3 regions of the Lysobacter sp. Soil_C_15 genome follow, and region 2 is predicted to be linked to each of the others. Evidence: predicted binding sites of a transcription regulator. Region 2 holds the regulator's gene; each other region holds the start of a gene.
The links. The regulator sigma-54, encoded in region 2, starts transcription at its own class of promoters, with help from an activator protein. The targets are predictions, from matches to a motif close to TGGCACGNGCNTTGC.

Region 1 (9,458 bases), on a different contig from region 2:
GTTGCGGTCGATCTCTTCGCCGACCACCACGATCTGGCCGTTGCCGGCGGTGCTCGATACCGTGGTGCCGCCTTCGATCAGGTCGTAGCCGGTGGCGCGATGCGAGGGGTCGAGGTTGTCGAGCAAGGTGGTCCAGCGCGGATAGCCCTTGCAATCGATCTGCAGCACGTAAACGAAGCTGCCGTCGCCGACGGTCACCGCGCCGGTCACGGCGAAACCGCGGCCGCCGGTCAGCTCGATCACGCCGAACGCGTTCGACAGTTTGCTGCCGGCGATCGGATAGGCCTGCTGCCAGGTGTTCAGGCCCGGGTTGTCGGTGACGCCGCTGTCGTTGGCGCGGGTCACCAGGACTTGTTCCTGTCCGTCGCTGGAGCGGCGCGTGCCGACGGTGACCGAACCGCCGCCGGGACAGAAGTTGACCGTCTTGACGTCCTCGCCGCGGTCGCGCCAAGGTTGGTTGCCGTAATAGGTTTCGAAGTTCTGCGCCTGCGCCCAGGGCGCGGCCAGCATCAGGCCCGCCGCCAGCACGGCGGCCAGCCGTCCTGCGCTGCGGTTACGTCGCATGCGTTCCATATGCGCCTCGCTGCGGATCGTCCAGGTGGATGGGGACAGCACCTGCGACCCTAGCCCCGCACGCGACGCCTGCCGAGGAACAATCCGGGGCGATATCGGGACAAGCCGGGAACGATTCGCAGCCGCGGACGACGCCGCGCTGCGGCGCACATGAGCGCAGCGTTAAAGCCTGGAAGACGTCACGATCGCGACGAGAACGCCGGCCGAATGCGGGAACGAGCGCGCAGCGAGCGCCGGCTTGCGAAAGCGGAGGCTCGCCGCTTTGCGCTGGCCGCAACGCGCGATGTTAAAGCCCGCATTGCGTCACAACCGCGTTCAACGGCGGCTGAGCCGGAACCGGAAGCGAGGATTCGACCAGGCGCCGCATCGGCAGGCTCGCTCTTGATTCCGCTGCGCCGGTCACTCCCTCGGCGCTTCGCCGATCAACTCCACCTCGGCCAGTCCGATCCCAGCGCTTTCGCCGGCCAGGCGCAAGCGGTAACGGCTGTAGGTCGCCGGCTGCGCCAGCGCGAAGGCCCGGGTCTGCCGGCGCCAGGCGAAGCTTTGGCCGCTGCGCTCGTCGAGCGTGGTCCACCGCTCGCCGTCGTTGGAGCCCTGCAGGGCCCAGGCCTGGGCGTCGCCGCGCTTGGCCGACGAAGTCAGCGTGTACAGGTGCACGGTCGCCGGGCGCTTGAAGCTCCAGGCGATCGACGGCATCGGCAGGCTCAGGCGCAGGCCGGTGCCGGAGTCGTCGTCGAACAAGACCGCCGCCTGCTTGGCGGCGATGCCGGTCACCGTCGCGTTGTCGCGCCGGCCCAGGTCGCGCCACGGCATCGGCATGTCGCCATCGGCGCTCAGCGATTCGGGCAGCGCCTGCGGCGCGCTGGCCCAGTTCGACGGCGACGGCCCCATGCGGAAATCCAGCACCGCGCCCTGCGCCAGCAGTTCGTGCGGCAGGGTCAGCCGGTCCCAGGGCTCGCCGTTGACCTTCAGCGATTGCACGTAGCGGTTGCGCGCGCCGACCTTGGGCGCGTTGATGCGCAGCTCGCGGCCGTTCTCCAGGCGGATGCTCATGCGTTCGAAGCGCGGCGCGCCGATCACATACTCCGGCGAGCCCATCCGCAAAGGGTAGAAGCCGGCCGCGCTGAACAGCCACCACGCCGACATCTCGCCGTTGTCCTCGTCGCCCGGATAGCCCTGGCCGATCTCGCCGCCGACGTAGAGCCGGTCGAGGATGTCGCGCACTTTCTCCTGGATCCGCCACGGCTGGCCGGCGGCGGCGTACATGTAGGGGATGTGATGCGAGGGCTGGTTGCTGTGGCCGTACTGGCCCATGCGCACGTCGCGCGCTTCGAGCATTTCGTGGATCACCTGGCCGTAGCCGCCGACCTCGAACAGGCCGGGCGTGGCGAAGAACAGGTCGAGCTTGTTGCCCAGCGCGACCCGGCCGCCGTACAGGGCGGCCAGGCCGGCGCCGTCCTGCGGCGCGTGGAAGGCCATGTTCCAGGCGTTGGTCTCGGTGTAGTCGCCGCCCCAGCGCAACGGGTCGAACTCGCTGGCCGCGTAGCGCCAGCGGCCGTCGCGGTGGCGGCCGACGAAGAAGCCCAATTGCGGATGGAACAGGTTGACGTAGCCCAGCGCGCGGTTGCGGTAGTAGGCCGCATCGTCCGCGTAGTGGGCGCGGTACGGATCGTCGGCCGGCGCCTGCTGCGCCAGCGCCGCGGCCAGGCGGCCGATCGCGTAGTCGTTGATGTAGCCGTCCATCGACCAGGACAGGCCTTCGCCGACGGTGGTGTCGGTATAGCCGGTGAAGATCGCCCGCTCGATGCCCTTGCGCCCCGCGCCCGGAATCGGACTGACGCTGGAAGCGTTGCGGATCGCCGACTGGTAGAACGAGCGCACGTCGAAATTGCGCACGCCCTTGAGCCAGGCGTCGGCGAAGGCGACGTCGGAGCTGGTGCCGACCATCAGGTCGGCGTAGCCCGGCGAAGACCAGCGCGCGATCCAGCCGCCGTCGCGGTACTGCTGGACGAAGCCGTCGATCATCTCGCCGGCCTGGGTCGGCGCCAGCAGCACGTAGGCCGGCCAACTGGTGCGGTAGGTGTCCCAGAAGCCGTTGTTGACGAACACCTTGCCGTCGACCACGGCCGCACCGGTGACGGTGTCGCCGTCGGCGCCGGCGGGCGGCGCGAACGGGCTGGCGTAGCGGTACAGCGGCCGCTCGGCGGTGCCGGTGTTCTCGTAGCCGCTGTTCGGGTACAGGAACAGGCGGTACAGGTTGGAATACAAGGTGGCGCGTTCGTGCTCGGGCGCGCCTTCGATGCGCACCGCGCCGAGCTTGGCGTCCCAGGCCGCGCGGGCGCGCTCGCGCACCGCGTCGAAGCCTTCGTCGGCGCCGATTTCCAGTTCCAGGTTGCGCTTGGCCTGCTCCACGCCAAGCAGCGAGGTGGCGATGCGCATCGTCAGCTGGCGCGACGGATCCGCGCCGAGGTCGAAGCCGTACCAGGCCGAGACCCGGTCGCGGCCCTTTTCGCGCGGCAGGCGCTCGCCGCCGCGCAGCGGCCGGTCGAAGCGGGCGTAGAAGTACAGCCGGGTGGCGCCGGTCGACAGCGAACTGCGGCTGTCGCTCCAGCCGCTCAGGCTGCCGTCGCCGGGGTCAAGGCGGATATCGCCGTGTTCGTCGCGGTGATCGAACAGCAACTGCGCGTTCGGATCCGGGAAGGTGAAGCGCAGCATCGCCGCGTGGTCGGTCGGGGTCAGCTCGGCGACCAGGCCGTTGTCGAAGCGCACCCGGTAGTAATCGGCGCGCGCGGTCTCCTGGTCGTGGCCGAAGCTCAGCGCGCGCTTGCCGCGGTCGAACTCGGGCCGGGCGCTGCCGATCGCCGGCAGGATGTGCAAGGTCTGGCGGTCGCCCATCCACGGGCTGGGCTCGTGCGACAGCGCCAAGGCCTCCAGGCGCGGCCGGTTGTCGTCGCCGTTGCGCTCCTGGTACTGGTAGATCCAGTGCGAACCGGCGTTGGTGGTCGGGGTCCAGAAATTGAAGCCGTGCGGCAGCGCGACCGCGGGGAAGGTGTTGCCGCGCGAGAAGCGCGCGTTGGAATTGCTGCCGCGGCGGGTATCGACGTAGTCGCTGGGCCGCGGCGCCGGCCCCTTGGCCTGCGGCATGCGTTCGATGCGCAGATCGTCCAGCCAGCCGCGGAACGGCGCGGCGTGGTCGGCGTCGTGCACGACCAGGATGCGGCGCACGCGGCGCCCGGCCGCGACTTCGCCGATCCGGCTGGACACCGCATTCCACTGGTCGGGATACAGCAGCCGCGCCAAACCCTGCCCGCGCGCGGTCAATGGCTGGCCGTACGCGTCGGTCGGCGCGTGTTGCGACAGCCGGCTGCCGTCGTCGAATTCCAGGTCGATCGCGACATAGGTCGAGGTGTTGCGCAGGTCGTCGGCCGGCACCGCGGCCTTGCGCCCCGTCACCCGCGCGTCCGACAGCGGGAACAGGCGATACGACAGCACGCTGTCCTTGCTCAGCGCCAGGTCGACCTCGAACGCCTGCAGGCGCTGCTCGCGCCCGCCTTCGCCCTGGTAGCGCAGCGAGCGCAGGCCGGTGAAGCCGACCCCGGGCTTGGCGGTCAGCGCGGCGGCCGCATCCGGGCCGCCGTCGACGTGCAGCGAACCCGGCAGGTCCGGCGCGTCGGCCGGCACAGGTTCGCCGGCTTCGAACGAGGTGGCGAAGCTGCGCGGCGCGGCGGCGAAGGCCGACGACGCCCAGCACGCCGACGCGATCGCGACGGCGATCAGGCCATGGCATGCGAATCGATCGGCTGCGACACCCTGCGGCCGGCCGCGACCGCGGCGGCCGTTATGGCCCAATGACATGTCCCGCTCCCATGCTTGCGCGGCGTCACGCTTCGCCCGCTGGCGAATCTGCGACATGGCGTTTCGCTCGATTTGAATCGATCTAAAACGAACCTGTCAAACCGCGCCGCAGCATCGGCAAGCGCTGCACACGATACGCAAAAACCAATCCGGACAAGCACTTCGCAGCAAAAATCAAGCCTGCGATTCACGATGCTTTGGCACAGCTTTTGCGTCAATGAAGGCACCTGCAAATGTGATGCATCTCACATTTTTATTCGCGTCTCGGACCCGGTCGCGTCTTCCCCCACGGATCTTGGTGGTTCATGCCGATTACGCATCGCCTCGCTTACGCCCTTGCCTTCGCCCTGGTTTCTGCGGCCTCAATCTGCCCCATTTCGTCAGTTTCTGCCGCCGAGAGTCAATCCAAGTCCTCCGACCCGATGCCCGAGATCGAGCGCCTGCGCGCCGATCGGCAGTGGCTGGCGGCGCTGGCGCGCATCCAAGCCGCCCTCGCCGCCCGCCCCGGCGACGAGGCTCTGTATCGGCTGCAGGTGTTGACCCTGGCCGACCTCGGCAATGCCTACCGCGCCTGGAGCCTGTACCGCGAACGCCCCGGCTTGTTCAGCGCCGACGAGCGCCAGCGCCTGGAATCCAATCGCCTGGCGCGGATGGTGGTGTGGGGCGGGCTGTACCCGGAGAACGAGGAACAGCGGCTGGAGGAAATCCGCGCCGCACGCACGGCGATGGCCGAGTACCGCCAAAGCCAGAGCGATAGCCAGCGCCAGGCCGACCTGCGCACGCGATTCGACGAACTGGTGATGCTGAACATCCTCGAACACCATCCCGAAGCGGTGCGCAACTACCGCCAGTTGCAGGCCGAAGGCGTCGAGGTGCCGCTGTACGCGCTGGCCCGGGTCGGCGCCTCGCTGCTGGCCGCGCGCCACCCCGAGGAAGCGGCGACGGTGCTGGAACGGGTCGTGCGCGAGATGCCGGAAGACCACGACTCGCAGTTGCAACTGGCCTATGCCTATTCCGAAGCCGAGCGCTTCGACGACGCGAAAGAACAACTGCAGAAGATCAAGGCCGCCGAACCGGCCTTCGTGCGCGTGCCCGGGGCCAAGGTCAGCCACGCCAACTGGCGCCATTACGACGCCGACACCAACGCGATCATGGTCGGCCTGTACGGCGAGGACACCGTCGGCGCACAGCGCGATCTGGAAGCGCTGGCGGCGATCGGCCCGAACAACGCCGGCCTGCAGACCAACCTCGGCGTCGCCTACCAGCGCCGCGGCTGGACCGAGCGCGCGCTGGAACGCTTCCGCATGGCCAGCACCCTGGAACCGACCAGCGTCGGCGCGCGGATCGGCCAGGTCGGCGCCTACCTCGAACACGACCGGGTCGACCTGGCGCGGCCGATCCACGACGAGCTGCTGGCCCGCCGCGAACGCGACGTGCAGGTGCGGCAGATGCGCGAGTCCTGGGACAGCCGGCTGGGCTGGCAGTGGCAGGTGTCGACCTCGAGCCATCGCAGCCGCGCCGACGGCGGCGGCGACAGCGCCTCGCCGCTGGGCAGCCGCGACGGCGCCCACCGGGTCGAGATCAGCAGCCCGCTGATCCACGACCGCTGGCGCCTGACCGCGCACGCCCAGGACGCCTGGGCCGACTACCCCGGCGAACGCGTGCACGACCGCCGCCAGGGCGTCGGCGCGAGCTACGCCTACGACCGGCTGAGCCTCGGCTTCGGCGTCGACCGCGCCAGCGACCGCTGGCTCGACCGCGACGACCGCAGCGGCTACTACTTCGACGCCGGCTGGCGTTTCGACGACGCCTGGCGCGGCAGCGCGTCCTGGTACCGGCAATCGCCGGACGCTTCGCTGCAGGCGCGCCGCGCCGGCATCGACGCCGACGCGCTGAGCCTGGGCCTGCGCTGGACCCCGAGCGAGCGCACCGCGCTCGACGCCCGCGTGCAGCAGCTGCGCTACAGCGACGACAACCGGCGCAGCGCGCTCGCGTTGTCGCTCGAGCAGCGCGCCTACACCCGTCCGCACCTGCAGCTCGACGGCCTGGCCGAACTGTCGGCCAGCCGCGCCAGCCGCCGCGACGCCGACGTGCCCTACTTCAACCCCAGCCGCGACGCCTCGCTCAATCTCGGCCTGCGCGTCAACCACGTCGCCTGGCGCCGCTACAGCCATCACCTGCTGCAGCGCTTCACCGCCTACGCCGGCCCGTACTGGCAACAAGGCTACGGCAGCGCCTGGGTGCCGCAGCTGCGCTACGAACACGAATGGGGCCTGGGCACCGGCCGCAAGCTGACTTACGGCCTGAGCTGGTCGCGCCCGGTCTACGACGGCCGCCGCGAGGACCGGCTCGGCTTCGATCTGAACTTCCGTTGGGGAGAGCAATGAACATGGATGGGATCCTCTCCGCCGCAACCCTGCCCCGCGCGCTGCGCGCGTTGCGCGGCCTGCTCGCCGCCGCCGCGCTGGCCCTGGCCGCGCTGGCGCCGGCCCAGGCCGACGAACTGCTGGTGCTGAGCTACCACGACGTGCGCGACGACGTCGCCCGCAAGGGCGATCCCGACGCCTACGCGGTCAGCACCCAGAACTTCGCCGCCCACCTGGACTGGCTGTCCGGCCACGGTTACCGCCCGGTGTCGCTGAGCCAGGTGATCGCCGCCTCGCGCGGCGAGCAGCCGCTGCCGCCCAAGGCGGTGCTGCTGACCTTCGACGACGGCCTGCGCAGCATCTACACCCACGCCTTCCCGCTGCTGCGCGCCTACGGCTACCCGGCGCTGATGGCGGTGGTGACCTCCTGGGTCGATCTGCCGCGCGACCAGCAGGTCGACTACGGCCCGCGCATGTTCGGCCACGACGACTTCGTCACCTGGGACCAGCTGCGCGAGATGCAGGCCTCGGGCCTGATCGAGATCGCCTCGCACAGCCACGCCCTGCACCGCGGCGTGACCTCCAACCCGCAGGGCAACAGCATGCCGGCGGCGATCACCCGGGTGTGGGATCCCAAGGCCGAGCGCTACGAAACCGAAGCCGAGTACCTGGCGCGGATCCGCAAGGACCTGGGCGACAGCGTCGCCGCGATCAAGCGCGAACTCGGCGTCGCCCCGCAGTCGGTGGTGTGGCCGTACGCGGCCTACAACAGCCAGACCAACGCCATCGCCGACCAGCTCGGCATGCAGGTCACCTTCGACCTGGAAGGCCGCCACCAGACCCTGCGCCGCGACCTGCACGGCCTGGCCCGGCTGCTGGTGTTCGACAACCCCACCGTCAACGACCTGGCCTACGAACTGCGCCACGACGAAGCGCTGGACGGCCTGCGCGCGCTGCAGGTCGACCTGGACTACGTCTACGACGCCGACCCGGCGCAGCAGGCGCGCAACCTGGACAAGCTGATCGAGCGGGTCAAGCAGGTCGGCCCCAGCCACGTGTTCCTGCAGGCCTTCGCCGACCCCGACGGCAACGGCTCGGCCGACGCGCTGTACTTCCCCAACCGGCACCTGCCGATGCGCGCCGACCTGTACAACCGGGTCGCCTGGCAGCTCAAGACCCGCGCCGGGGTCAAGGTGTTCGCCTGGTTGCCGGTGCTGGGCTACGAGCTGCCCGACGCCGCGCTGCGCCAGCGTCTGGCGATCGCCGCCAGCAACCCCAAGGAAACCTTCCGCCTCAATCCGTTCCAGCCGCAGGCGCGCCAGATCGTCGCCGACATCTACGAAGACCTGGCGGTCAGCGGCTACACCGAAGGCCTGCTGTTCCACGACGACGCCCTGCTGCGCGACGACGAACTGCGCGGCCAGGCGCCGGAGCAGGCCGCGCAGCGCACCCGGGCGCTGATCGAGTTCACCCAGGAGCTGACCCGCGCCGCCGGCAAATGGCGGCCCAAGCTGATCACCGTGCGCAACCTGTTCGCCGAGCCGGTGCTGCGCCCCGACAGCGAGCGCTGGTTCGCCCAGAACCTGGCCGCGTTCAACCAGGCCTACGACTACACCGCGGTGATGGCGATGCCGTGGATGGAGAACAGCCGCGAGCCGCAGGCCTGGATGGACCGGCTGGTGGCGCAGGTGGCGCGCTCGCCCAGCGGCCTGGCGCGGACCATTTTCGAGCTGCAGACCGTGGACTGGCGCGACAACAAACCGATCCCGGCGCAGCGGCTGAAGACCATGGCGCGGCGCCTGCAGGCCGCCGGCGTGCGCCACCTGGCCTGGTACCCGGACAACTTCATCGACGATGTGCCCTCGACCGCCGACGCGCGCGAAATCATGTCCGCGCGCGGCTTCCCCTACATCGAACGCTGAGTCCGCCCCGGCGCTGGAGCGCCGGGCCCTTCCACCGCGCACGCGCCCCTTACCGGAGACTGCCATGTACGACGTTCTCAGCGCCTTGCTCGCGGTGTCGTTCAAGTTCGCCTTCTATTACCCGATCGTGATGTCCTTTTTCTGGATCGCGGGCGGGCTGTACTACTACCTGCGCCGCGAGCGCCACGCCCGCGGCCGCACCGACCCGCCGGCACTGGAGGCGGCGCCGTTCGTGTCGATCCTGATCCCCTGCCACAACGAGGGCGACAACGTGCGCGAAACCATCGCCTCGGCGATGGCCCAGCGCTATCCCTCGTTCGAGGTGATCGCGATCAACGACGGCAGCCGCGACGACACCGGCGAGAAGCTCAACCTGCTCGCCGCGCAGTACCCGCTGCTGCGCGTGGTCCACCTCGACCGCAACCTGGGCAAGGCCAACGCCATGCGCATGGGCGCGCTGGCGGCGCGCTCGGAGTACCTGGTCTGCATCGACGGCGACGCCTTGCTGGACGAATACGCCACCCACTGGATGGTCTGGCACCTGTGCTCGGGCGCGCGGGTCGGCGCGGTCACCGGCAACCCGCGCATCCGCAACCGCTCGACCCTGCTCGGCCGCCTGCAGGTCGGCGAGTTCGCCTCGATCATCGGCATGATCAAGCGCGCCCAGCGCGTCTACGGCCGCATCTTCACCGTCTCCGGGGTGATCTGCGCCTTCCGCCGCACCGCCCTGCACCAGATCGGC
Region 2 (9,458 bases):
CGCATCGTCTACAACTCCAAGACCGGCCAGGTCGAGAGCGGCGGCACCGGCGGCCGCGTCAACATCCGCATGCTGCCCAAGAACAAGACCGCCGAGCCGGCCAAGGGAGGCGGCTGATGCTGGTCGCACAGGGCCTGCGCAAGGCCTATCGCGCGCGCGAGGTCGTGCGCGACTTCGGCCTGACCCTGGACGCCGGCGAAGTGGTCGGCCTGCTCGGCCCCAACGGCGCCGGCAAGACCACCTGCTTCTACATGATCGTCGGCCTGGTCCCTGCCGACGCCGGCCAGATCGTGCTCGACGGCAAGGACATCACCGCCGAGCCGATGTACGCCCGGGCCAAGTACGGCGTCGGCTACCTGCCGCAGGAGCCCTCGGTGTTCCGCAAGCTCAGCGTGGCCGACAACCTGCGCCTGGTGCTGGAACTGCGCGAGGACCTGGACAGGGCCGGGATCGAACGCGAGCTGGCCAGCCTGATGGACGAGCTGCAGGTCACCCACGTCGCCGACCAGCTCGGCGCCAGCCTGTCCGGCGGCGAGCGGCGCCGGGTCGAGATCGCCCGCGCCCTGGCCGCGCGCCCGCGCCTGATGCTGCTCGACGAACCCTTCGCCGGCGTCGACCCGATTTCGGTCGGCGAGATCCAGCGAATCGTGCGCCACCTCAAGAATCGCGGCATCGGCGTGCTGATCACCGACCACAACGTCCGCGAAACCTTGGGCATTTGCGACCGGGCGTATATCCTGAACGACGGCGGCGTGCTCGCGCAGGGGGCTCCGGACGCGCTGCTGGCCAATCCGGACGTACGCCGGGTCTACCTGGGCGAGACTTTCCGTCTGTAACCTAGCGGTTGCCGGGCGCGAAACGACGCCCGAGGCGTGCGACTCGGCCGATCGCCATCGCACCAGCCCAAGATCATGAAGCCCCGCCTCCAAGCCGCACTCGGACAACAGCTGGTAATGACGCCGCAACTGCGGCAGGCGATCCGCCTGCTGCAATTGTCGGCTATGGAGCTGGAAGCCGAGCTGGCGACGGCGGTGGAGAGCAATCCCCTGCTCGACTGGACCGAGCCCTCCGCCGGCGGCGAGGACGAACCGCGCCCGGCGGCCGGCGCCGAGGACGGCCCCGAGGCGCCGACGCCCGAGCCGGAATGGACCATGGACGACGGCGAAACCTGGTACGAGCGGGTCGGGCCGGCCGACCACGACGACGAAACGCCCGCCGCCGAACAGGTCGCCAACGCCGAAACCCTGCAGGACCACCTGCTGTGGCAGTTGCACCTGAGTCCGCTGTCGCCGCGCGACCGCAGCATCGGCGTGGCCCTGATCGAAGCCATCGACGACGACGGCTACCTGCGCGAGCCGATAAGTTCGATCGTCGCCTCGCTGGCTGCGGAGCTGAATCCGGCTCCGGGCGAGGAAGAAGTGATCACCGTGTTACACCAGGTGCAGCGCTTCGATCCGGTCGGCGCCGGCGCGCGCTCGCTGGCCGAGTGCCTGAATCTGCAGCTAGGCACCTTGTCCGACGACACCCCGGGCAAGGCGCTGGCCCAGCAGATCGCCAACGGCCCGCTGGAGCGCCTGCCGCGGATCGGCCCGGCCGGGATCGCCGCCGAACTGAAGCTCGACGTCGCCGATGTCGAAGTCGCGGTGCAGTTGCTGCGCTCGCTGGACCCACGCCCGGGCTCGCAGATGGGCGCCGTCTCCAGCGACACCTATGTGACCCCGGACGTGGTGATCTGGCGCCAGAACGGCCTGTGGCGGGTCGCCCTGGCCGAATCGATGCGGCCGCGGATCAGCATCCACCGCGGCTACGAGAGCATGATCCGCCACGCCAGCGCCTCCGACGCCAGCTACCTGCGCGGCCACCTGCAGGAGGCGCGCTGGCTGCTCAAGAGCCTGGAAGCGCGCGGCGACACCCTGCTCAAGGTCGCCCGCTGCCTGCTCAAGCAACAGGCCGGCTTCCTAGAATTCGGCGACAGCGCGCTGCGCCCGCTGACCCTGCGCGAGGTCGCCAACGAAGTCGGCCTGCACGAATCCACGGTCTCGCGCGCGATCGCGCGCAAATACGCGCGCACCCCGCGCGGGACCCTGCCGCTGCGCGCGTTCTTCGCCTCCGGCATCGACACCGGCGCCGGCGGCGAGGCCTCCAGCACCGCGATCCAGGCCATGATCCGGCGCCTGATCGAAGCGGAGAATCCGCGCAAACCCTTGTCCGACGCGCGCCTGGCCGAAACCCTCAAGGCCACCGGCGTGCCGGTGGCGCGGCGCACGGTGGCCAAGTACCGCGAAGCGATGAGCATCCCGTCCTCGCAGGACCGGGTCCGCATCGGCTAGGCCGCCACACCCGGCAAATCCCGCCCGCTGGAAAAAACCCTTGCGAATCAACGCCCGGCGCCCGACCTACGACCAAGGTGCTAGGCCGGCCCCTTGCGCCTGCGGCCCAGAGTGAGATGCTGGACATCCTGGCTCCGGCCAGGGCGTGAGCCAGGCTCCGGAGCGATCGCTCCGCGATCCGATCCTGAGCCTGTCTGCATTCATCCGCGACGTGAAGGAGGTCCCCGATGCGTATCGAAACCTACGGCCAGCAGATCGAAGTCACCAGCGCCCTGCGCGACTACGTGGAAAGCAAGCTGGCCCGTCTGCAACGCCATTACGACCAACCCTTCGACGTGCGTACCCAGCTCAGTCTGGACAAGCCCGACCACCGGGCCGAGGCCACCGTTTCGCTCGCCGGCCGCACCCTGCACTGCGACGCCGCCGCGATCGACATGTATGCCGCGATCGATCTGCTCGCCGACAAGCTCGACCGCCTGCTGATGAAGCACAAGAGCAAGCTGGTCGATCATCACCGCGGCGAAAGCCTGGCCCGCAACGGCGAAATCGCCTGAGCCCATAACGCTTCCAGACAGGCAACGCCCACCGCGTCACCCATCCACGCCGTCATGCCGCTTTACGATTTGCTGAGCGCGCATCGGGTCGCGATCCTCGACCAGCCCGGCGATCGCGATACCGTGCTCGACTCGGCCGCCCGTCTGCTCGCCGACGGCCACCCTCCCGCCGCGCTCGCCCTGCGCACCCGCCTGGGCGAGCGCGAGCGGCTCGCCAGCACCGCGATCGGCCACGGCGTGGCCATTCCGCACGCGCGCACCGACCTGGTCGAAACCAGCCGCGCCGCGTTCCTGCGCTTGAACGCGCCGGTCGATTTCGCCGCCGCCGACGGCCAGCCGATCGACCTGGTGCTGGCGATGGCGATCCCGGAACACCACATCCAGCAGCATCTGCAACTGTTGGCCGAGCTCGCCGAGCGCTTCGCCGACGCCGGTTTCCGCGAACGACTGCGCAGTGCGCCGGACCGCGCCGAACTCGCCGACCGCCTGCTCGATCACTGCCGGCGCAGCGCGGCCTGAGTCGGTTCGCGCGGTTGCGGCGCCGGTCGCGGCACATCCGTGACCGCGGTCGGGCTGCGACACGGCGGCGCTTTGCTCGTACACTGCGGCCCCATGAGCAAGAGCATCCGCGCAGGCGACCTGTTCGAACAACAGCGCGACCGACTCGACCTGCGCTGGATCGCCGGCCAGCGCGGCGACGGCCGGGTGGTCGAGGCGGTCAATACGGTGGCCCGGCGGCCTTCGCTGGCCGGTTATCTCAATGCGATCTATCCGAACAAGGTGCAGATCCTCGGCACCGAGGAACTGACCTGGCTCGACGGCCTGGACTCGCGGCTGCGCTGGGAAACCATCGAGAAGATCATCCAGTTCCGCCCGCTGGCGCTGGTGATCAGCAAGGATCAGCCCTGCCCCGAAGACCTGCGCCTGGCCGCCGAGGAAAGCGACACCCCGCTGTGGGTCTCGCCGCGGCGCGGCCATGAGCTGCTCAATCACCTGCAGTATCACCTGGCCCGCGCGCTGGCGCCGCAGATCACCCTGCACGGGGTGTTCATGGAGATCTATTCGATCGGCGTGCTGATCACCGGCGAATCGGGCTCGGGCAAGAGCGAGCTGGCGCTGGAGCTGGTCACCCGCGGCCATCGCCTGGTCGCCGACGACGCGCCTGAGTTCACCCAGATCGCGCCCGACGTGCTCGACGGCACCTGCCCCGACATGCTGCAGGACCTGCTGGAAGTGCGCGGCCTGGGCGTGCTCAACATCCGCCAGATGTTCGGCGACACCGCGGTCAAGAACAACAAGTACCTGCGCCTGATCGTGCACCTGACCCGGCCGATGAGCGAACCGCTGCCGTCCGGCATCGAACGCCTGACCGGCGACACCGGCATCCGCCGCGTGCTCGACCTGGACGTGCCGATGATCACCCTGCCGGTCATGCCCGGCCGCAACCTCGCCGTGCTGACCGAAGCGGCGACGCGCTTGCACAGCCTGCGCATGAAGGGCCTGGACCCGGCCGCGGCGTTCATCGCCCGGCACAGCAACTTCCTGGAGCGTGGCGAATCGTGAGCCCCGAGGCCGAATCCAACCCCGTCGCCGGCGCGCCGGAGCCGAGTCTGTTCACCCTGGTCATCGTCAGCGGCATGTCCGGCTCGGGCAAGTCGGTGGCCCTGCACACGCTCGAGGACCTGGGCTTCTACTGCGTCGACAACCTGCCGGCCGAGCTGCTGCCGCAGTTCGTGCAGAACGTGATCCGCGCCGAAGACGACATGCCGACCAAGCTCGCGGTCAGCATCGACGTGCGCAACCGCCACAGCGACCTGGCCAACATCCCCGAGTGGCTGTCGGCGGTCGGCGCGCTCGGCGCCGACCCGCGCCTGGTGTTCTTCGAATCCGGCGACTCGGTCCTGCTCAAGCGCTATGCCGATACCCGCCGGCGCCACCCGCTGAGCCAGTTCGGCCTGGCCCTGGCCGACGCGATCTCGCTCGAGCGCCAGGTGCTCAAGCCGCTGCGCCAGATCGCCGATACGGTGATCGACACCAGCGAGTTCAACATCCATCAATTGCGCCGCCACGTCATCACCGAGTTCGGTCTCGGCAGCGACGCCGGCATGTCGCTGCTGTTCGAATCCTTCGCCTACCGGCGCGGCGTGCCGGCCGACGCGGATTTCGTGTTCGACGCCCGCGGCCTGCCCAATCCGCACTGGAATCCGGCCCTGCGGCCGCTGTCCGGACGCGACGGCGGCGTGCGCGATTATCTGGAGGCGCAGGAGGACGTGAATCTCTACGTCGGCCAGATCAGCCAGTTCCTCGACACCTGGCTGCCGCGGCTGCAGGCCGACAGCACCCGCAGCTACGCCACCATCGCCTTCGGCTGCACCGGCGGCCGCCATCGCTCGGTGTACCTGGCCGAACGCATGGCCGAGCACGCGCGCCTGCGCGGCTGGAACGAAGTGGCCGTGCATCACCGAGAGCTCGACTGAACCGCGGCCGGCGCCGCGTTGCGCCGGACTGAACGCGTTCTGAGCCAGGGTCCGGAACGGCGTCGCGCGCTCACGAAATTTTCGCGTCTTTGTGGCGCGGCGCTTGCACGCGCGCACGTAGCGTCGAGCCGTGCCGGAGCACCGCGCCGGCGCATCCGTCCGCTACGGAGCCGCGACATGAACGCCCTTCTTCCGATCCGCCGCTGCGCGCCGCTGCTGCTCAGCCTGAGCGCGCTGGTCCTGACCCCGGCCGCCGTCGCCCAGGAACGCACGCCGCCTGCGCACGAAATGCAACGCACCGAACCGCCGGTCAACGATCAGCGCGGCGACGCGCGCCGGCCGCCGCCGGCCGACACCACCGTGCCGCCGGCCTTCGCCGACCTCGACGGCGACGGCGACGGCAAGATCAGCCGCGACGAAGCCGCGCTGGATGCGCGCTTGACGGCGAACTTCGCCAGCCGCGACCTCGACGGCGACGGCAGTCTGTCGCTCGCCGAATTCCAGGCCGGCCACGGCCAGCGCAGCGGCGACAAGTAAGCGCCGCCGCGCGCGCCGATCGCGGCCGCGCGCCCGATCCGGCCGCGCGGGTCTTCACCGAGCTCGCCAGGGCTCGCCCTCGCCAGGAGCCACCGATGCCCCCGATCCCGTTCGCCCGCCCCTACCGTCTCGGCGCCGCGCTGAGCGCGCTGCTGGCCGTCGCCGGCCTGAGCGCCTGCCAACCGCCCGAGCCCGAACCGCCGGCGGTCTCGGCGGAGACCGCGCCGGCGACCACCGAACCGGTCGCGACGCCGACCGCACCGGCCGACGCGGCGGCGACCTCGGGCGACGCCGCCGCACCGGCGCAACTGCCGCCGCCGGCCGAGATGCCGCCCAGCGACGCGCCGCCCAGCGATACCCCGCCAGCCGTGCCGACCCCGACCGAACCGGCCGCGCCTGCGGCGCAAGACCCGGCCGCGCCGCCCAACGCCTGAGCGGCCTTTCCGACCCGCAGCGAGACGGCCGCAAGACCGCCTCGCGATCCACGCCACGCCGCCTGCCGGCGCCGGGTAGCCGGGCCGGCGGTGCGCCGGGCCGGCTCCGCCCCGGCGGGCTTGGCCGAGGTTCGGCGCAACTCGCCGCAGCTCGCCGCATTTGGCGCTTCCGGCCTGTCACCCCGCTCTGCTAAGTTGACGCCATGTCCGTAGGCGTCCTTCTCATCACTCACACCGGCATCGGCAGCGCGCTCGTCGCGGTGGCCAACCGCCTGCTCAATCCGCTGCCGCTGCGTACCGAGGCCTTCGAAGTGCCGTTCGACGCCGACCTGGACGCGCTGCTGCCGCAAGCCAGCGCCGCCCTGCGCCGGGTCGACGACGGCGACGGCGTGCTGGTGCTGACCGATCTGTACGGCGCGTCGCCGAGCAACCTCGCCGCGCGCGTGGCCCATCTGGGCACGCCGGTGCGGCGGGTCGCGGCGCTGAACCTGCCGATGCTGCTGCGGGTAATGAACTACGCCGAACTCGAACTCGACCAACTGCCGGTGGTCGCCGCCGCCGGCGCCCGCAACGGGGTCATCCAGGACGACGCTTGAACGCATGACGCCATCGCACTCCGCTTCGTCCATCCAGGCGTTGCCGGCCGCCGCCGCAGCCGCCGCTTCCCGAATCGCGTTGACCATTGCCTGAGGACCCCGACATGATCGAACGCGAACTCACCGTTTCCAATCGCCTCGGCCTGCACGCCCGCGCCACCGCCAAGCTGGTCCAGGTGCTGTCGGCCTTCCGCAGCAACGCCACGCTCACCGCCAAGGGCCGCGAGGTCAACGCCAAGAGCATCATGGGCGTGATGCTGCTGGCCGCCGGCCAGGGCACCGCGGTCAAGCTGCGGGTCGAAGGCGAGGACGAAAGCAACGCGGCCGACGCCGTGATCGCCCTGTTCGAACGCCGTTTCGACGAAGACAGCTGAGGAGGCGCGGGATGCGGCAGGAATTCCAGGGACACGGCGCCTCGCGAGGCAGCGCGCTCGGGCGCGCCCGGGTCCGCCTGCCGCATGCGCTGGAAGTCGCCGAGGAGCGCATCGCCCACGACCAGGTCGAGGCCGAACTGCGCCGGCTGCACGCCGCGATCGACAGCGTGCGCCAACAGATGCACGCACTGCGCGAGCGCCTGCACGGCGCCCTGGCCCACGAAGTCGGCGAATTCCTCGACCTGCACACCCTGCTGCTGGACGACCCCGAACTGCTGCAGGGCCTGGACGAACTGATCCGCACCGGCCATTACGCCGCCGACTACGCCCTGCGCCTGCAGCGCGACCGCATCGCCTCGGTGTTCGAGGCGATGGACGACGCTTACTTCCGCAGCCGCGTCGACGACATCGACCAGGTGATCGGGCGCATCCACGCCGCCCTGCACCGGCGCGACCAGGACACCCTGGGCGTGGCCGGGGAGATCCTGGTCACCGACAACGTCGCCCCGGCCGAGCTGGCCCAGTTGCAGGCGCAGGGGGTGATGGCGATCGTGACCGCGGCCGGCAGCGCGCTGTCGCACAGCGCGATCCTGGCCCGCAGCCTGCACCTGCCGCTGGTGGTCGGCGCGGCCCAGGCGCTGCTGAAGATCAACGACGGCGATGCGCTGGTGGTCGACGGCGGCACCGGCGCGGTGATCCTGGAGCCCGACGCCGCCGACCTGCGCGCGCACCGCGCGCGGACGCGCGAGCTGGCGCGCGAGCGCAAGCAATTGCACCGGCTGCGCCGCGAGCCTACCCGCACCACCGACGGGGTCGATATCAAGCTCTACGCCAACGCCGAATCGCGCGACGACGTCGCCGAGGCGCATGCGCTGGGCGCGGCCGGGGTCGGCCTGTACCGCACCGAATTCCTGTTCCTGCAGCGCAACGAGCTGCCCGACGAGGACGAACAGTTCCGCGCCTATCGCGACGTCGTGCTGGGCATGACCGGCCGCACCGTCACCATCCGCACCCTCGACCTGGGCGCGGACAAGGCCGACAAGACCGGCCTGGCCCTGCGCGACGAGCCCAACCCGGCGCTGGGCGTGCGCGGCGTGCGCCTGTCGATGGCGCGCGACGGCCTGCTCGAGACCCAGCTGCGCGCGATCCTGCGCGCCTCCGGCTACGGCCCGACCCGGGTGCTGGTGCCGATGGTCAGCTGCGCCGAGGAAATGCGCACCGTGCGCCGGCTGATGCAGAAGGTCGCCGCCGACCTGCGCAAGCAGGGCCACGAGGTCGCCGAGCAGATTCCGCTCGGCGCGATGATCGAGGTACCGGCCGCGGCGCTCGCCCTGCCCGGCTTCATCGGCAACGTCGACTTCCTGTCGATCGGCACCAACGACCTGGTCCAGTACCTGCTCGCGGTCGATCGCAACAACGAGGCGCTCGGCAACCTGTACACCCCGCTGCATCCGGCGGTGCTGCGGGTGATCCGCGACGTGATCCGGCTGGCCCGTTCGCGCGGCAAGCCGGTCGCGGTATGCGGCGAAATGGCCGGCGACGCGGCCTTCGCGCCGCTGCTGCTGGCGCTGGGGCTGGAAGAGTTCAGCCTGCATCCGGCGACCCTGCTGGAAGTGCGCCGCGCGATCCGCGGCCTGGACCTGGCCGGCCTGCGCAAGCGCGCGCCGGCGCTGATGCGCGCGCGCGACCGCGCCGGCATCGAGGCCTGGCTGAACGCCTGACCGCGTTCGCCGGCCGGCGACGCGAGCGCGAGCTCCGGGCCGCCTTCAAGGCTGGGCTTTATCGGCACGAGGGGCGATAATCCGCGCATGAACGTTTGACTTTCGCCGGCTTCGTGGCCGCGTCCGTCACCTGCGAGGAAGTACCGCATGGCCGAAGCCGTCCGCCACGACAAGACCGCGCGTCAGCTGCGCCTGCTGTCCGATGCGCTCGACAGCGGCCGCCTCGGCCCGGTCCGGCGCCTGGTCAACACCCTCTCGCCGGCCGAGATCGGCAACCTGCTCGAATCGCTGCCGCCCGGCAAGCGCGTGGTGGTGTGGGGGCTGGTCGACCCCGAGGACGACGGCGAGGTGCTGGTCCACGTCGGCGACGAGGTGCGCGAAAGCCTGCTCGCGGACATGGACACCGACGAGATCGTCGCCGCGGTCGAAGACCTC
Region 3 (9,458 bases), on a different contig from region 2:
AGCAGACTGTCGGGCACCGCGCACTCGACCTTGAGCTTGGGCAGGAAATCGACGACGTATTCGGCGCCGCGATACAACTCGGTGTGGCCCTTCTGCCGGCCGAAGCCTTTGACTTCGGTGACGGTGATGCCCGATACGCCGACTTCGGTCAGCGCTTCGCGCACTTCGTCGAGCTTGAACGGGCGGATGATCGCAGTGATCAGTTTCATCTCGCAGCTCCGTGGAGTTCTTGAACGATGGGGCGCAAGGCGTCAGAACGCCTTGGTCAGGGTCAGGGCGAAGGCGTCGTCGGCAAGGAAATGGCCGTGCGCATTGGTGTACAGCGCCTCTTCGGCGTCGGTGCCGCTGTAGGCGACGGCGACCGAGAAGCCGTGGTCGAAGCTCTTGGTCACGCCGAGCTTCCAGTCGACGTACTCGAAGTCCTGGTTGTGCTCGATCCACTGCTTGCCGCCGTGCAGGTTGAGCGTCCAGCCGGGCTGGAAGGTCCAGTTGAGGTTGGCGTCGAGGTAGGACGAGCCGTCGGAGTCGGCGTAGCCGAACAGGTCGGTGACGGCGTAGGAGTACTTCAGCCCGACCGAGACCGTGTCCGAGGGCGCCACCGTACCGCCGAGGTAGATCTCGGTGGTGTTGGGGCTGTTGAAGCCGGAGGGGTAGTCGCCCGGGTAGTAGTAGGTCAGCACGCCGACGTCGTAGGAGACGATCTCGCCGGCCTTGCCGCGGTAGCCCAGGTAGGCGTCGAGTTCCAGGCTGCTGGAGATGTCGTCGCCGACCACCACCGTGTCGGACAGCCAGCTGACGTTGCTGCCCCAGGCGCCGGCGTAGAAGCCGCTGTCGTGGGCGTACTCGATGCCCCCCTGCAGGGCCGGATCCTGGTCGGTCTGCGATACGCCGCGGAACAGGTAGTCGCTGGTCAGGGCGACCGAGCCGGTTACGCCGGCATGGGCGGGCGCCGCGAGCAGCGCGAAGGCGGCCGTCGCGGCCAGGGCGAGCGCGTGCGCGCGCGCCGTGCGGGTGCGACGGGTAGGACGATGTTCGGTGCTGGCGATCGTGATGCGTGACATGACACAGGCACTCCTCATAAGCGGTGGCCCCTCCCCGGTCATTGCTGCGGTGCGCCGGTCCCCTGCGCGGGATGCGGCGGCGGTGGCGCGACGGACTCTGCGGTCCGCCTCGCTGCGATGTCCTTCCTCCTGTGTCGCCGTGCCTGCTTGCCTTGGCGCCGCCGGACTCTTCGGTCTCGTGTCGGTGCCGCCCGGTGCCGCTTTGCCGCGTTTGCCATGGATTTCTTCGGCCAAGCCGCTCCCGCGACGGCGGCCGCGGGCCGTCGTCGGGCGGGGGTGGGCGGGTGGCGCCGCCCGGCTTGGAATTCGTTCCCTGAAAGCGACACGGCCCGGAGCGTTAGCCCCGGGCCGTGTGCCGTTTCACCTCGCCGCGCGCTCCGCCGCGCACCGCCGCATCGCCTCGCGCCGCGCCGCAGCGGGGCGGCACAGTCGGACAGCGGGCGGTGGCGGGGCGAAGGCGTTCATGGCGGAGGCTTGGTGGCTTAGATCGTGTAGTACATCTGGTAATCGAGCGGGCGAACCGGGGGCTTTCCGGAATGCGTTGAAGCGCATTCCGGCCCGGTGAGCGCCCGACCCGCCAGGGACGGGCCGGACATCCGCCGGTCAAAGACCGCGATGCGTCCGTACTGCGTGACTTAGATCGTGTAGTACATCTGGTACTCGAGCGGATGAGTCGCCGCGCGGAACTTGGTCACTTCCTGCATCTTCAGCGCGATGTAGCCGTCGATGAAGTCGTCGGTGAACACGCCGCCGGCCTTGAGGAAGTCGCGGTCCTTGTCCAGCGCTTCCAGGGCCTGGTCGAGCGAGTGGCACACGGTCGGGATGCCCTTCTCCTCTTCCGGCGGCAGGTCGTACAGGTCCTTGTCGCTGGGCGCGCCCGGGTCGATCTGGTTCTTGATGCCGTCCAGGCCGGCCATCATCAGCGCGGCGAAGGTCAGGTAGCCGGACTGGATCGGGTCGGGGAAGCGCATCTCGATGCGGCGCGCCTTCGGGTTGGCCACGTACGGAATGCGGCAGCTCGCCGAACGGTTGCGGGCCGAGTAGGCCAGCATCACCGGCGCTTCGTAGCCCGGCACCAGGCGCTTGTAGCTGTTGGTGCCCGAGTTGGTGAAGGCGTTGATCGCGCGCGCGTGCTTGAACACGCCGCCGATGTACCACAGCGCCAGCTGCGACAGGCCGCCGTAGCCGTCGCCGGAGAACAGGTTGACCCCGCCCTTGGCGAAGGACTGGTGCACGTGCATGCCGCTGCCGTTGTCGCCGACGATCGGCTTGGGCATGAAGGTCGCGGTCTTGCCGTTGCGGTGGGCGACGTTCTTGATGATGTACTTCATCGTCAGCAGCTCGTCGGCCTTGGCGACCAGCGAGTTGAACTTGGTGCCGATTTCGCACTGGCCGGCGTTGGCCACTTCGTGGTGGTGCACTTCGACTTCGATGCCGACCTGCTCCAGGGTCTTGCACATCTCGGCGCGGATGTCGTGCAGCGAGTCCAGCGGAGCGACCGGGAAGTAGCCGCCCTTGATGCCCGGACGGTAGCCGCTGTTGCCGCCTTCGTATTCGCGCGCCGAATTCCAGTGCGCCTCTTCCGAGTCGATGTGGAAGAAGGTGTGGCCCATCTCGTTGGCGTAACGCACCGAGTCGAAGATGAAGAATTCCGGTTCCGGACCGAAGAAGGCCTGGTCGGCGATGCCGCTGGACTTCAGGTAGGCCTCGGCGCGCTTGGCCACGCCGCGCGGATCGCGCGAGTAGGCCTGCATGGTGGCCGGGTCGAGGATGTCGCAGGTCAGGACCAGGGTCGGATCGGCGGTGAACGGATCCAGGAACGCGGTGGTCGAATCCGGCAGCAGGATCATGTCGGACTCGTTGATGCCCTTCCAGCCGCTGATCGAGGAGCCGTCGAACATCTTGCCGTCCTCGAACAGCGCCGGCTCGACGATCGACTTCGGGAAGGTCACGTGGTGCTGCACGCCACGCATGTCGGTGAAGCGCAGATCGACGAATTCGACCTTGTGGTCCTTGATGAGCTTTTCGACGTGTTCGAGGGACATGGCTGGATCCGGGATTGGGGATTCGAGATTGGGGATGGGTGCGTAGCGAGGGCGCTGGCGCCGCTGCCCACAACGGAAGCAAACGGCATGCCAAGTTTTCGTGAGCCGCAAGCGGCTGTTTTTGATGGAGTTCGCCGTGTACGCCGCCCAGGATCGCACCAACCGGATGCACGAAACCGGGGTTTCGCACCAAGTTAGTGCAACATGCTTTCCGCTATCCTGACCGGCCGCCGCGCCTCCCCCGACCGCAGCGGCTCGAACCGAACCCCCATCCCCATCCCCAGTCCCCGCCCCCACGCATGACCGACCTGCTAGCCGCCCTGATCCTGGGCATCATCGAAGGCATCACCGAATTCCTGCCGATTTCCAGCACCGGTCACTTGCTGATCGCCCAGCACTGGCTCGGTCACCGCTCGGACCTGTTCAACATCTCGATCCAGGCCGGCGCGATCCTGGCGGTGGTGGTGATCTACTGGAAGCGGCTGTGGCAACTGGCCACCGGCTTCTCCCGGCGCGAGAACCGCGACTACCTGTTCAAGCTCGGCGCCGCGTTCGGCGTCACCGCGGTGCTCGGCATCGCGGTCAAGAAGGCCGGCTTCCAGTTGCCCGACCAGGTCCTGCCGATCGCCTGGGCGCTGGTGCTGGGCGGGGTGTGGATGATCGCGGCCGAGCATTTCGCCGCCAAGCGCGCCGCCGCGCTCGGCGAGCGCAGCGCGATCACCTGGACCGTGGCGATCCTGGTCGGCATCGCCCAGGTGATCGCCGGCGTGTTCCCCGGCACCTCGCGCTCGGGCGCGACCATCTTCATCGCCCTGCTCGCCGGCACCACCAGCCGCGCCGCGGCGACCGAGTTCACCTTCCTGGTCGGCATCCCGACCATGTTCGCCGCCACCGGCTACGAACTGCTCGACGTGCTCGGCACGCCGGCGGCCGCGAACGAGGACTGGAATGCGCTCGGAGTGGCCTTCATCGCCTCGGCGGTGACCGCCTTCATCGCGGTGAAGTGGCTGCTGCGCTATATCCAGACCCACCGTTTCACCGCTTTCGCGATCTACCGCTTCGTGTTCGGCGCGGCGCTGTTGCTGCTGATGCCGTCGGGCAGCTGATCGCCTTCCGGAGCCCGCCATGCACGACCTCGACGAATCCGATCCGCAACGCCTGCTCGATTACCAGGAACTGTCGGCGCCGGAACGCTACGCGGCCTGGCTGGACGCGGTGGCGCGCGAGGGCCGGCTGTGGGTCGCGGTGTCCGGCGACTACGTGCTGACCCTGTTCGACGAAGACGGCCAGGAACTGCTGCCGGTATGGCCCTCGGCCGAGACCGCGCAGGCCAGCCTGGCCTCGGCGGCCAAGCTCAAGGACTACGCGCCGGCCTCGCGCGAACTGGCCGTCTGGCGCGAGCGCGCGGCGCCGGCGCTGGACCAGGACGGTGTGCTGGTCGGCGTGTTCCCGAATGCGCAGCGGCAATGCGCGGCGGTCGCGCCGGCGCAGGTGCTGGCCCACCTGGATGCCGTGCTCGCCGACCAGGCCGGCGGCGGCGATGCGGACGAGGCTGGCGACAGCGCCGCCGAAGGCATCGACCTGGAGCAGGCGCGGCGCGCGCTGACGCAGAAGTTCGCCAAACCCGAGTCCTGAGCCGCAGCGCCCGGTCGGCGCGACGCCGCCTGGCTAAGATCGCGGTTCCGGCCGGCGCGCGGCGCGCCCGGCCCCACGACAGGGAGGTTCGCCATTGCGCCGGATCGTGCTCGTTCTCTCGCTCGCCGCCGCCCTGGCGGCGTGCGCGCCGGTGGTTGCGGCCGAAGCCGTGCCCGCGCCTGGGCCATCCGTGCCGGCGCCCAGCCAGGCCGAACTGCTGAAAACCTATGTCTGGCAGCCGTTGCGAGCCAGCGACGCGCAGGGACGCGCCGTGCGCGCGTTGCGAGGCGCGCGCAAGCGCGGCTTGTGGGTGCGCTTCGACGACCGCGGCAACCTGCACTACCAGGGTGCCTGCAATACCTCAGGCGGCAGCTACCGGATCGAAGGCGACCGGATCTTGCGCGGCCCCGTCGACGGCATCCAGACCGTCGCAGGCTGCGGCCGCCGTCAGGCGATGGAAGAGGCTTTCTTCGCCCAGCCGCTGCTCGACACGCGCTTCGTCATCGACACGCAGGGCCGCGCGCCCCTGTTGCACCTGATCGCCGACGATGGCGCGCGCATGGAGCTGATCGGCGTGACGGCGGCGCCGGCGCGCTGAAGCGGCCGGCCGCGCGAGCGTTTTCTTCCGCGACAACGTGACCGGGCTCATGGTTTGCCGCGTCCAGGCTATTTCGCGGCATGAACCACGCGCCCAGGCTATGCCATTTCGCCCAGGACGCACCCATGCCCTCGCCATCGCTCTCCGGTCCGGCCCATCGCCGCCTCGCGCATCTGGCGCCCCTGGCCGTCGCCCTGCTTTCGGTTGCCTGCAGCCGCAGCGGCGAGCCACCCGGCCAGATCGCGGCGACGGGGGTAGCGGCGATCGAGCCCGAAGCCGCAGCCGGGGCGGGCGCGGCTCCGGTGCCGGTGACGCCACCCCCGCCGCCGCCGAAACCCGATCCGGGGCCGCAGGGCCTGGTCGGCTACCGTTGGCAGATCCTGCTCGCCACCGCCGCCGACGGTCGCGCGCTGCCGGAGCTGCAACCGAACCGGTTCTCGCAGATCCACTTCGAATTCGACACCGACGGGCGCCTGACCGTCGACGGGCTGTGCGGCGAGCGGTTCGGCGACTATCGGCTGCGCGAGGACGTCATCGAAGTGTTCGAGCAGGGCCAGCAGGCGGTCGGCTGCGAGAGCCAGCTACAGCTCGCGGCCTCGGATGCGGCGAACGAGCACTTGCGGCCGCCTTACCGTTACCGCCTGGACGGCCAGGGCGTGCGCCAGCGCCTGCGCCTGGTCAGCAGCAACGGCACCCATCTGGTCTTGCAGACCGAGGATGCGTTCTGGGGCAGCAAGCCGATCGAAACGACGCTGGAGGTCGCGGCGAAGCCCGTCGATTGCGCCGGTCTGCCGGTCGCCGCGCCCAGCTGCCTTTGGGTGCGCGAGTTGCGCCGCGCGCCGGGACCGCAGGCATCGAACCGGGATTGGCATCGCTTCTACGGTCCGATCGAAGGCTACCGACACCGTTCCGGCACGAACGAACGGGTCGAGCTGCGCCATTACCCGCTGAAATCGCGCGGCGGCTGGGTGAGTTCCTATGTCCTGAACCACGCCACCCCCTGGACGTCGCCGCCGGACGAGCGCAACGGCAGCGTCGGCGGCGAAGCCCCCCACGACTCGCCGTGAAGCGGCGGCCGCGCTCGCGCGCGCGGCGCGAACCCGACCCGCGGCTGAACACCGCCCAACCCCACTGCGCGCGCGGGGCCGTTGATCCGATCTTCGCAGCCCAACCCGGATCATCGCGCCCCATGAATATCCAACGTCCTCTGCTTCTCGCCGCCGCGCTGTCCAGCGTTCTTCTCGCCGCCTGCGCCGCGCCTTCGACCAACCGCGACGGCGCCGACGCCGGCGCCAAGCCCGAGAGCGCCGCACCGGATGCGGCCAAGTCCGACCCGACGCCGGCCGCGTCCGCGACCGAACTGCCCGCTTACGTCTGGAACCTGGAGCGCGCCAGCGACGCCGCCGGCCAGCCGATCGCGCTGCTGCAACGCGAAGGCAAGTACGGCCTGCAACTGAGTTTCCGCGACGGCCGCATCGGCGTGACCGGCGGCTGCAACCGCGCCGGCGCCGCGTACGCGCTCGCCGGCGACAAGCTCGAGATCAAGTCCTTCCAGACCACGCTGATGGCCTGCCAGGACCAGCGCCTGATGCAGATGGACAGCGAGATCGCCAAGCAGTTGGAAGGCAGCGCCCGGTACGCGATCCAGGGCGAAGCGCCGCAGCCGCGCCTGCTGCTGACCACCGCCTCGGGCGCCAAGCTCGAACTCAGCGGCGAAGCGACCGCGGAAACCCGTTACGGCGGCCCGGGCGCGACCGCGTTCTTCGAAGTCGACGCCCAGCGCCGCAGCTGCCCGCATCCGCTGATCCCCAACCATCAGTGCCTGTGGGTGCGCGAGCGCAAGTACGACGCCAGCGGCGTGGCGTTGAAGCCGGAAGGCGAGTGGCAGTTCCTGTACCAGGAGATCGAGGGCTATACCCACGAGCCCGGCGTGCGCAACGTGGTGCGGGTGAAGAAGTTCGACATCAAGAATCCGCCGGCCGACGCCTCGTCGGTGGCTTACGTACTCGACATGGTGGTCGAGAGCGAGCTGGTCTCTCCCAAGCGCTGAGCGACGCAGGCCGAGCAGCCGGTTGCGGGCGCGCTCAGCGCGTCCGCACCACCCGGGTGCGCGGCAGGCGATCGTGCCAGCCGCGTCCGGAGATCAGGACCGACAGCGGCTCGAACGGAATCAGCCGGCACGCCGTACGGCCCAGCACCTGGCCCCAGCTCGGCGGCCAGCCCCGCTCGTCGACCACCCGGGTACCGGTGACCAGCTTGCCCAGGGTCGCGCCGAACATGCCTTCCAGCGGCACGTAGTAGACCAGCATCAGCGCGATGTTGAAGCCGATGTCGCGCGCCAGGTTGGGCTGTTCGAGCGCGCCGACCGCGGCATCGCCGGCGATCAACGCGTAGGCCATGGCGCCGGCGAACATGATCGCCAACATCGCCAGGGTATCGATCACGTGGTTGGCCAGGCGCCGGCCGCGGCTGGCGTCGGCCAGGGCGACGACCCGTTCCGGCACGGCCACCGCCGCCTGCGGCGCGTGGTAGGGGTTGGGTTGCTCTTCCATGCGCGGCACCGCTCCACCGGATCGACGGCGCCGACTCTAAGCCGGCCGCCGCCGGGCCGCAATCCGCGACGAATGTGCTTCGAGGCGGCCGGCCGCACTCAGCCCGCGACCGCGGGATTCAACGAATACGTCGCGTAGGTCGTCGCCTGGCCGAGCACGTGGCCCTGGATGGCGTAGAACACGTCCGCAGCGGTGAAGCGCGGATCCAGCTCCAGGCGTTCGACGTCGAGCGCGAACAGGCGGAAGAAATAACGGTGCAGGCGCAGGTCGTTCGGCGGCGGGAAGGCGCCGTCGTAGCCGTACCAGTCGCCGGCCATGTCCGGATCGGCGGCGAACCAGCCGGTGTAGTCGTTCAGGCCCTGGCGCGAGCCGGCGGGGCCGGCCGGGTCGCGCTTGCCGTGCGCGACCACGCCGTCGCTGCAGCTGCCGGCAGCGATCTCGCGCAGGTCGGCGGGCAGGTCGGCGACCACCCAGTGGATGAAATCGCCGCGCACCTGGTGCTCGGGAATCTGCACGTCGGCGCGTCCGACCATCTCGGCCACGGTCGGCACGTCGGGGTCGATGCAGATCAGCGCGAACGAACGGGTCCCGGCGGGCACCTCGTCCCAGGCCAGGTGCGGGTTGCGGTTGGCGGCGAAACCGTAGCCGTCGCCGCTGGCCTGGCCGGCGGCGAACTCGGCCGGCAGACGCTGGCCGTGCTCGAAGCTGTTGCTGTGGATGCGCATCGGAACTCCTCCTGACATGGGCTCTTGAGACGACGGCTCTGGAACAAGCGTCTCCGGAGCAGGCGGCTCCGGAGCAGGCGGCTCTGGAGCAGGCGACTCTTGAGCTGACAGCTTGCAAGAAAGTATTTCGCGCCGCCCGGATCGCGGCGCGCCAAGACACGACGCTCGGGGCATGAACGATACGCCGTGGCCGCGCGCGCGAACGCGCGCGGCGGCCCGGATCACTGCTCGGGATAGCCCAGCCGGCGCGCGACCGGGGTCAGCACGGCGAAGCATTCGCTCAGCGCCTCGCCGTACTCGCGCCAGCGGCCCGGCGGCAGGCGTTCGCCGCCCAGGCCGACGCCTTCGGGCAGCGAGATCTGCACGCGCAGGGTGTCGGCGATCGTCTGGGCGATCGCGCCGGGATCCTGGCCGATCTCGTCGAGCTTGACCAGCGCGTGCGGGAACAGTTCGCGCTCGTGCAGGTCGGCGATCTGCTCGAGCAGGCGCGCCAACCAGCGCGCGCCGGCTTCCGGGGTCTCCAGCGCGTACGGGGTCGGGCTGCCGTAGGCCAGCCAGTCCAGCAGCATGTCGCGCGGGTCGCGCACCGCGATCAGCAACAGCGCCTCGGCCAGGTTCGGCCGCAGCGCGCGCAGCAGGGCGTTGTCCCACCACAGCAGCCAGTCGAACACCGGGCCGTCGGCGGCGCCGCGCGCCGGCAGGGCGGCGCGGTAGAGCTTGGCCAGGAAGGCCGGATCGAGCTTGCCGGCGACCAGTTCGTCGACCGTGCCGTAGCGCTGCAAGGGATCGGTCGGCGGCTGCGCGCCGAAACGGTCGACCAGCAAAGGCGCGCCGGCCAGGCG

Region 1: the regulator sigma-54 is predicted to act here: its motif matches at 4,627-4,641, upstream of pgaA (poly-beta-1,6 N-acetyl-D-glucosamine export porin PgaA).
Region 3: the regulator sigma-54 is predicted to act here: its motif matches at 3,185-3,199, upstream of glnA (type I glutamate--ammonia ligase).

The regions. Positions count from the first base shown of each region.
Region 1 is NZ_JBDGIR010000002.1:718,198-727,655, forward strand. It holds gene AC3A57_RS07295 (hypothetical protein) at 1-564, opposite strand, end outside; gene AC3A57_RS07300 (GH92 family glycosyl hydrolase) at 973-4,428, opposite strand; gene pgaA (poly-beta-1,6 N-acetyl-D-glucosamine export porin PgaA) at 4,851-6,815, shown strand; gene pgaB (poly-beta-1,6-N-acetyl-D-glucosamine N-deacetylase PgaB) at 6,818-8,716, shown strand; gene pgaC (poly-beta-1,6-N-acetyl-D-glucosamine synthase) at 8,781-9,458, shown strand, end outside.
Region 2 is NZ_JBDGIR010000007.1:182,824-192,281, reverse strand. It holds gene lptA (lipopolysaccharide transport periplasmic protein LptA) at 1-117, shown strand, start outside; gene lptB (LPS export ABC transporter ATP-binding protein) at 117-836, shown strand; gene AC3A57_RS17090 (RNA polymerase factor sigma-54) at 912-2,330, shown strand; gene hpf (ribosome hibernation-promoting factor, HPF/YfiA family) at 2,558-2,884, shown strand; gene AC3A57_RS17080 (PTS sugar transporter subunit IIA) at 2,939-3,403, shown strand; gene hprK (HPr(Ser) kinase/phosphatase) at 3,497-4,447, shown strand; gene rapZ (RNase adapter RapZ) at 4,495-5,361, shown strand; gene AC3A57_RS17065 (EF-hand domain-containing protein) at 5,539-5,898, shown strand; gene AC3A57_RS17060 (hypothetical protein) at 5,994-6,332, shown strand; gene AC3A57_RS17055 (PTS sugar transporter subunit IIA) at 6,536-6,928, shown strand; gene AC3A57_RS17050 (HPr family phosphocarrier protein) at 7,033-7,302, shown strand; gene ptsP (phosphoenolpyruvate--protein phosphotransferase) at 7,314-9,023, shown strand; gene mgtE (magnesium transporter) at 9,171-9,458, shown strand, end outside.
Region 3 is NZ_JBDGIR010000006.1:69,765-79,222, forward strand. It holds gene AC3A57_RS15160 (P-II family nitrogen regulator) at 1-209, opposite strand, end outside; gene AC3A57_RS15165 (TorF family putative porin) at 252-1,061, opposite strand; gene glnA (type I glutamate--ammonia ligase) at 1,697-3,106, opposite strand; gene AC3A57_RS15175 (undecaprenyl-diphosphate phosphatase) at 3,406-4,212, shown strand; gene AC3A57_RS15180 (DUF2750 domain-containing protein) at 4,232-4,741, shown strand; gene AC3A57_RS15185 (META domain-containing protein) at 4,848-5,339, shown strand; gene AC3A57_RS15190 (DUF4377 domain-containing protein) at 5,465-6,406, shown strand; gene AC3A57_RS15195 (DUF4377 domain-containing protein) at 6,529-7,389, shown strand; gene AC3A57_RS15200 (RDD family protein) at 7,424-7,891, opposite strand; gene AC3A57_RS15205 (YbhB/YbcL family Raf kinase inhibitor-like protein) at 7,990-8,616, opposite strand; gene AC3A57_RS15210 (tetratricopeptide repeat protein) at 8,838-9,458, opposite strand, start outside.